Regions from separate parts of the Oceanobacter sp. 5_MG-2023 genome, predicted to be linked through region 1. Evidence: predicted binding sites of a transcription regulator. Region 1 holds the regulator's gene; the other holds the start of a gene.
What was found. Region 1 encodes LexA, which represses DNA repair genes until DNA is damaged. Its sites were predicted from a motif close to TACTGTNTANNTANACAGTA; they were not measured.
Positions count from the first base shown of each region.

Region 2: a site for LexA is predicted at 1,218-1,237, ahead of recN (DNA repair protein RecN). Genes of this name have one in related genera too.

Region 1 covers NZ_JAUORS010000004.1:53,885-57,311, forward strand. The annotation lists gene Q4551_RS04175 (DUF6586 family protein) at 1-189, shown strand, start outside; gene Q4551_RS04180 (hypothetical protein) at 257-505, shown strand; gene Q4551_RS04185 (cell division inhibitor SulA) at 577-1,020, opposite strand; gene lexA (transcriptional repressor LexA) at 1,078-1,680, opposite strand; gene Q4551_RS04195 (hypothetical protein) at 2,190-2,567, shown strand; gene Q4551_RS04200 (SAF domain-containing protein) at 2,636-3,367, shown strand.
Region 2 covers NZ_JAUORS010000003.1:147,672-151,098, reverse strand. The annotation lists gene dnaK (molecular chaperone DnaK) at 1-372, opposite strand, end outside; gene grpE (nucleotide exchange factor GrpE) at 526-1,107, opposite strand; gene recN (DNA repair protein RecN) at 1,268-2,947, shown strand; gene fur (ferric iron uptake transcriptional regulator) at 3,260-3,427, opposite strand, start outside.

The DNA of each region.
Region 1 (3,427 bases):
CGTTTTTTGCAAGCGGTGGAACAGCTGGGTTGGCCAGCGCTATCAGGCGTGGAGCCAATGTTGGCGACGCGCCTGATTACCTCGACGGCCGACGATCCGGTGTCGGGGGATGGAGAGGATGTGTCCGGTTGGCTGGCCTGCTTTCATCAGCTTATCGATGAGCAACGAGCCAATCAGCGCGAATCCTGAAATTCTGCCCTGCGTGTGTTTGTCGCACCTGTGTTAGACTGATCAGTCACTTTTTATGAGACGATATATGGCACGCTTTTTCGAGATTATTGAGCTTTCCAATGGGGATGTTGCATTACGTCGGGCCGATGAGCAAGACGGTGATGCATTAATGCGAATCCACTTTTCAGAGGATGCCAAAGCCAGCTTGAGTGAGCACCATATGGATGTTGCACGTGTGATGTTGGAAGCCGGTGTCCGTAAGGTCAGCGAGCTGTCGGGCATGGATGTGGATGATGACTTTGATGTTGAAGAACACAGCTATCCGCTGCATTAAACGCTTCGCTGGGTAATGAAAAAACGGGTAGCCTGGCTACCCGTTTTTTATGCGTGACTGTTATATGTATGTCAGAGGTTTGGGCGGACCTGTACCAGTACGACATGGCTGCCACTCTGCCGTGCCAGACTATGCAAGCGGCGACGTTCACGCTGGCTGATATTCCCTTGCCATTCAATAATCAGGTGACTATTACCACTGTTGAGAATGCGTTGGCACAACAGTTGTTGGGTATCTGCCTGGAGATCGATATGAATAACCGGTGCCTTGTCGAGATTCATATCAGCCAGTGATCGTTTGTTCAGCGTCCGGTTCGGGCTGAGCCACATCAGCCAGCGGTCACTGGCATTACAATGCGCCAGCATGGGTAATAGCTGCATCGGCTGGATCGCGCTGTCATCAGAGACAATCACTTCGGTCAGGCTGCCACAGGCGTGTGGCTTGCTTGTTATCGGGTTGATACTCGTAAACGGCAATACGGGCTGACGATCGACTGGCAAGCTGAGTTGGCGCATACAAAACCTCGTGAATGACTACTGACCGATACTGGCTGTCTTGTCTGGGCGGATTGATTAGTGATTACGGCGGATGACTCCGACATACAAACCTTCGATATTGAATTCCTGCTGACGCAAATCGACTTCGATCGGTCGGTAGGCGTCGTTTTCGGCGTGTAACAGCACCTTGTTACGATTTTTTTCCAGGCGTTTGACGGTGACTTCGTTTTCGACCCGGGCCACCACAATCTGACCGTTACGGGCGCTTTCACACTTGTGTACCGCAATCAGGTCGCCATTAAAAATCCCGACGTTTTTCATGCTGTCGCCTTGTACTTCCAGCAGATAATCGGCACTTGGCTTGAAGAAATTGGCGGGCAAGCTGCAATATTCCTCGATATGTTCCTGGGCAAGGATCGGCTCACCGGCAGCCACGCGGCCAACGACTGGCAGGCCTTCCGGTTCCGTGCCGATAATCCGGATACCCCGGGAGGCACCGGGCATGATGGCGATTGCGCCTTTGCGTGCCAGTGCCTTGAGATGTTCTTCTGCGGCGTTGGGGGATTTGAATCCCAGTTCCTTGGCGATTTCTGCACGAGTGGGTGGAAAACCGGTTTCTTCCAGTGCGGATTTGATCAGGTTGAGTACCTGCTGCTGTCTGGCGGTGAGCTTGATCATAGGGTTTCCATATCTGTTTATCTGTACAGTAGATGTGAATATATACAGTAAAAAACACTGTGTAAACCCACAGTAGTTGATCTTTTCCGGATCGACTGCCTGCGAGGTTCCGGCACTGGGCTGTTTCTGATTCCCAAATTACTTTTCATTTTGCGAATCAAAAAACGTCATGCCATGGCAAAGTCAGGTATTGAGAGGCATTACGTTTTGTTATTGAGCTGATATTCAGGGTTTCTGGTGCAGGCCAGGATATTTTATAAAATATTCCGGCATCGCTGTAACCCGCATTAATAAAGGGTTTTTATGTTTTTTGGGCTGGCAAATATGGTGTTTTTGTATCGCCGGATACGCCGCTGGAAAGGGTATTTCAAAAATTGGCACAACGGCTGCAATACCCATGTAACCCCGGTTAACGACTGGCTAGAGCAGAGTAAACAAGGGGTTAACAATGAAATGCTTGAACGTTTTTACAGCCTATAAAATACCTAAAATGCAATGAGGATTACATTATGACAACTTCAATTACGGCGCATAAAACCAGACAGGGTGGTTTCGTTATGACCTCGGAGCTGGTGCTGCTGGTGACTACCATGGTGGTCGGTTTGACAGTGGGTCTGGTGACCATGCGCGATGCACTGACAGCAGAAATGGAAGACGTTGCGGAAGCCATTGGCAGCCTGGATCAGACCTACGCATTTAATGGTCTGGTGAATGGCGAAAGTACCGCCGCTGTCGAAGGGTCGGTTTATGGCGACGCGCCAGATGTGATTGCCGGGGACAATACCGAGTTTACCTTCGTCACCGCCACCGCACTGGAAGGTGGTGCAACGGCTGCCAGTCTGGGTGCCAGTTCTGCTGCTGTTGCAGGGACCTTGACTGCTCCTTGATCGCCTGATCAGGTTCTGACCAATGGGTCAGAACCTTTATTCGTTCAGTGGTTACGGAGGAATGGATCATGAAACGCAGATTAAATGGCAGTGCCATTGTTGGTTTGACGGTATTTTCTATTTCAGCGTTGCTGACTGCGGTGCTGGGATATCGCCAGATCGACAAGATGAATTACCACACGGTGCTGGTGGCTAACCAGACCTTGACCGCCGGTACCCTGGTGACTGAAAACACACTGACGATGCGCGAAATTGAAAAAACGGATCGACAGGCGCTGGATGCCAGTCTGGTGGTCGGCAAGGTGCTCAAGGTGGCTAAACAAGCGGGCATGCCTTTTTATTTTGGTGAGCTTGCGGCTCCGGATATCCCGACGTTATCGGAACGACTGGCGGATAATCGTGTTTTATATACCTTGACCGTCAGCCACGGTTCCATCCCGGTTTCGCAAATACAGTCTGCAGACCGTTTTGATGTGCTGGTCAAGAATGCCCAGGGCGTGCGTAAGGCGGCCAGTAATATTCGTATGGTCGGTTCCATGAAAGCGCTGCGGGCAAGTGCGGGTAAATCGGGCAATCATTTGTCGTATCAGGGAGATACCACGCTGGTGATTTCGATCTTGCCGGAAGAGGTGTATCCGCTGGCGGCGATCAATAATTCGGATACCGTCAGTCTGGTGCTGCATAATCCGGCGACGGCAGAGGTGGCCACCCAGGCTGTCTGGATGCCGACAGCACCGCAGAATCATACGATTGATGTTTATTCCGGGCTGACGAAAAAAACCGTCATTGTTCATCGCTAGGCCGGAGCCAGACTCCGGTTTTACTGTTTTTGCCTGAGTGGTGAGTGGGCAGCGGCGTTT
Region 2 (3,427 bases), on a different contig from region 1:
TTTTTTCATTTTTTTCAGGATTTCAGCAGACACCTGTGGGGGAGCAAACTGCTCGCCACGTACTTCAACCCAGGCATCACCATTGCTGGCTTCCATGATTTTGTACGGTACCATTTTGATGTCTTTCTGAACCACATCATCCTTGAAGCGACGACCGATCAGACGTTTGACCGCAAACAAGGTATTTTGTGGGTTTGTAACGGCCTGGCGCTTGGCAGATTGACCAACCAGTACTTCTTCGTCAGCGTAAGCGACGACAGACGGTGTAGTACGATCACCCTCTGCATTTTCAATAACTCTGGTCTTATCGCCATCCAGGATCGCCACACAGGAGTTGGTGGTTCCCAGGTCAATACCAATAATCTTACCCATGATAAATCTCTCCAAAACTCGAGCAGTGATCACTGCTTGCTTGTCTTTAACCGATTGCAACGAGGAACGTTGCGATGTATTTGCCTATGACTTGTATATGTGTCCGAAGCTGGCGCTTTCAAGGCATGCCATTAAATTTTTGCAACCTGCCATTCAGCTTGCAGAGCTGCCTTTACTCACAACAACCATTGCAGGACGTAACAAGCGACCGTTCATCAGGTAGCCTTTTTGCATCACAGCAACCACCGAATTGGGTTCGGCATCCGCGCTTTCGACCATGGTCATGGCCTGGTGGTGTTCAGGGTCAAACGGATGACCAACCGGATCGACCACATCGACATTAAACTTGGCCAGGGCCGACAGGAATCCGTTCAGCGTCATCTCGATGCCGTCACGAATGGCTTTGGTCGCCTCTTCTTCCGGTGCGGCCGCCAGGCCACGCTCCAGGTTATCCACGACGGTAACCATTTCGTTGGCAAATTTTTCCAGACCGAACTTGTGGGCTTTTTCCACGTCCAGTTCAGCACGACGACGTACATTTTGCATTTCGGCCTGAACGCGAAGAACCTGCTCTTTCAGATCAGCGATTTCTTGCTGGGCTGCTGCCAGCTGTGCTTCAACATCTGGCTGATCGGTGGCTGCCGCTTCTTCAGCCTCTCCGGTCTCAATACTGGCATCAGCTTGCTGATTTTCGTTTTGCAGGGCTTCGTCCTGATTTTTTTGCTCGTCTGACATGAAGTACTCCTCTCGTCGAAAAATGGCGCTCGCAGCTATATGGGGTTCCGCTCGTCGGATTCAAGGGTATAACCGTAAGAGAATTCAACTTGTCACTTGACAGTAACAAGTACTGTATATAAAAACACTGGTTATACATTCAGATAAAGGCGTTATTTTCATGCTCACCCATCTGTCTATTCATCAATTTGCCCTGGTTGAACATCTCGAACTGGAGTTTCAGCGCGGCATGGCCGTCATCACTGGAGAAACCGGTGCTGGCAAATCCATTCTGCTGGATGCTCTTGGTCTGGCGCTGGGTCAACGTGCCGATGCCGCCATGGTGCGACAAGGTGCTGAACGTGCGGAAATCTGCGCCAGTTTTTGCCCAACACCCAAGGCTCGTCAGTGGCTGGCTGGCCGCGATATTCCTGATGAAGAAGACCTTGTCTTGCTGCGGCGGGTTGTTTCGGCCGAGGGCCGCTCCCGCGGCTATATTAATGGCCGCCCCGCGTCTGCCAACGATTTGCGTGAGTTATCACAACATCTGATCGAGGTTCATTCCCAGCACGCCCACCAACGGCTGATGGAAAAAGACGCCCCTCGTGACATCGTCGATGCCTTTGGCAACCTGAAACCATTGGCCACCAGAGTCGCCAACTGTTTTCAGCAATGGCAACGTATGAAAAAACGCCTGCACAAGCTGCAGGAAGTCAGTAGTGAAGTCCAGGCTCAGCGTCAATTACTCAGCTATCAGGTAGAAGAATTACGAGAATTGTCTCTCGGCGTGACGGAGTTGGCGGATCTGGAGCTGGAGCATAAGCGCCTGGCCAATGCAGAATCCATGTTACTGGGCGGACAACAGGCACTGGCCGCCAGCACAGGTGACGACGGTGACAGCCAGGGAGCAGCCCAGATGGCCTGGGTTGCCTATCAGCAACTCTTGCGTATTGATGACCAGCACACCAGCCTGACAGAAGCACGTGACTTAATGCAGCAAGCCCAGATACTGCTCGAGGAAGCAGGTCACTCGTTACGTCGCTATCTGGAGCAGGTAGACATTAACCCCCACCGGCTACAGCAGGTAGAGCAACGTCTCAGTGATATTTTCAGCATGGCACGCAAGCATCAGATCCAACCGACTGAGCTGTACGATCACTGGCAGCAGCAAGAAGCCGCACTTGCCGAACTAAGCATGTCAGACGAAGACCTCGCAGATCTGCAAGAGCAAGTGATCGCACTGGAACAGCGCTACTTGACCGAAGCGCAGACATTGAGCCAGGCACGCATCCAGGCCGCCGCCAGGTTGGATGCCAACGTATGTGATCAATTTGATGCCATGGCACTGGGGCGCACCCGGTTTGAAACCCATATCAACCCGCTGTCACTGAGTGAAGCAGGCAAGCACGGCATCGACCAGATCCGTTTTATGGTTCAAACCAATCCGGGGATGCCTGCCGGGCCGCTGGCCAAAGTCGCCTCCGGAGGTGAGCTGTCACGAATCAGCCTGGCGATTCAGGTCGTCACCGCAGCCACCAGCGATATTGCCTGCCTGATTTTTGATGAAGTAGACGTTGGTATTGGCGGTGGCACCGCTGAGCGGGTGGGCCGCTTGATGCGTGCTCTTGGTGAACGCGGCCAGGTCATGTGCGTCACCCACCAGCCCCAGGTGGCGGCGCAAGCACATCAGCACTTTATGGTCAGTAAGATTTCTGGCGATGAGTACACTCACACGCGTATTACAGAACTCGGCGACACCCAACGGACTCAGGAAATTGCTCGTATGCTGGGAGGTGTTGATATCACACACAGCACCATGACTCATGCCAAAGAGATGCTGGCACTGGTCAAACAGGCGTAGCGCTGGCTGACAAAGCAATAAAATGATACGGCCCAGCATGAATATTCATTAACCGGGCAAGATCACAGCACCGCCAACCGTCAAATAACCAGAGCGGCAAACCACACAGAAGCGCTATCAGAGAAAGGAAAACAGACAGCAACGACGAATGTCGTCACCGATGTTACAGAGGCTTCGGCACAAAGGCACAAATCTGCCAACGGCCGACGTTGGTAAAAAGCGGCCAAGGCCGCCATATCTGGGGAGACACATCACAGCCCCCTCATCTCCCCTATAAAACCAATGTCATCATCTGACATTGGTCAATACGGATTACTTCTTCTTGCGGATATAAAGCACCAGGCTGTGATCAACCAGATCGTAACCGTGCTGTGCTGCAATTTCATGCTGCAACCGCTCGATTTCTTCATTGGTAAATTCAACCACTGTGCCAGAATCAACATCTACCATATGGTCGTGGTGACCTCCTTTATCCAGCTC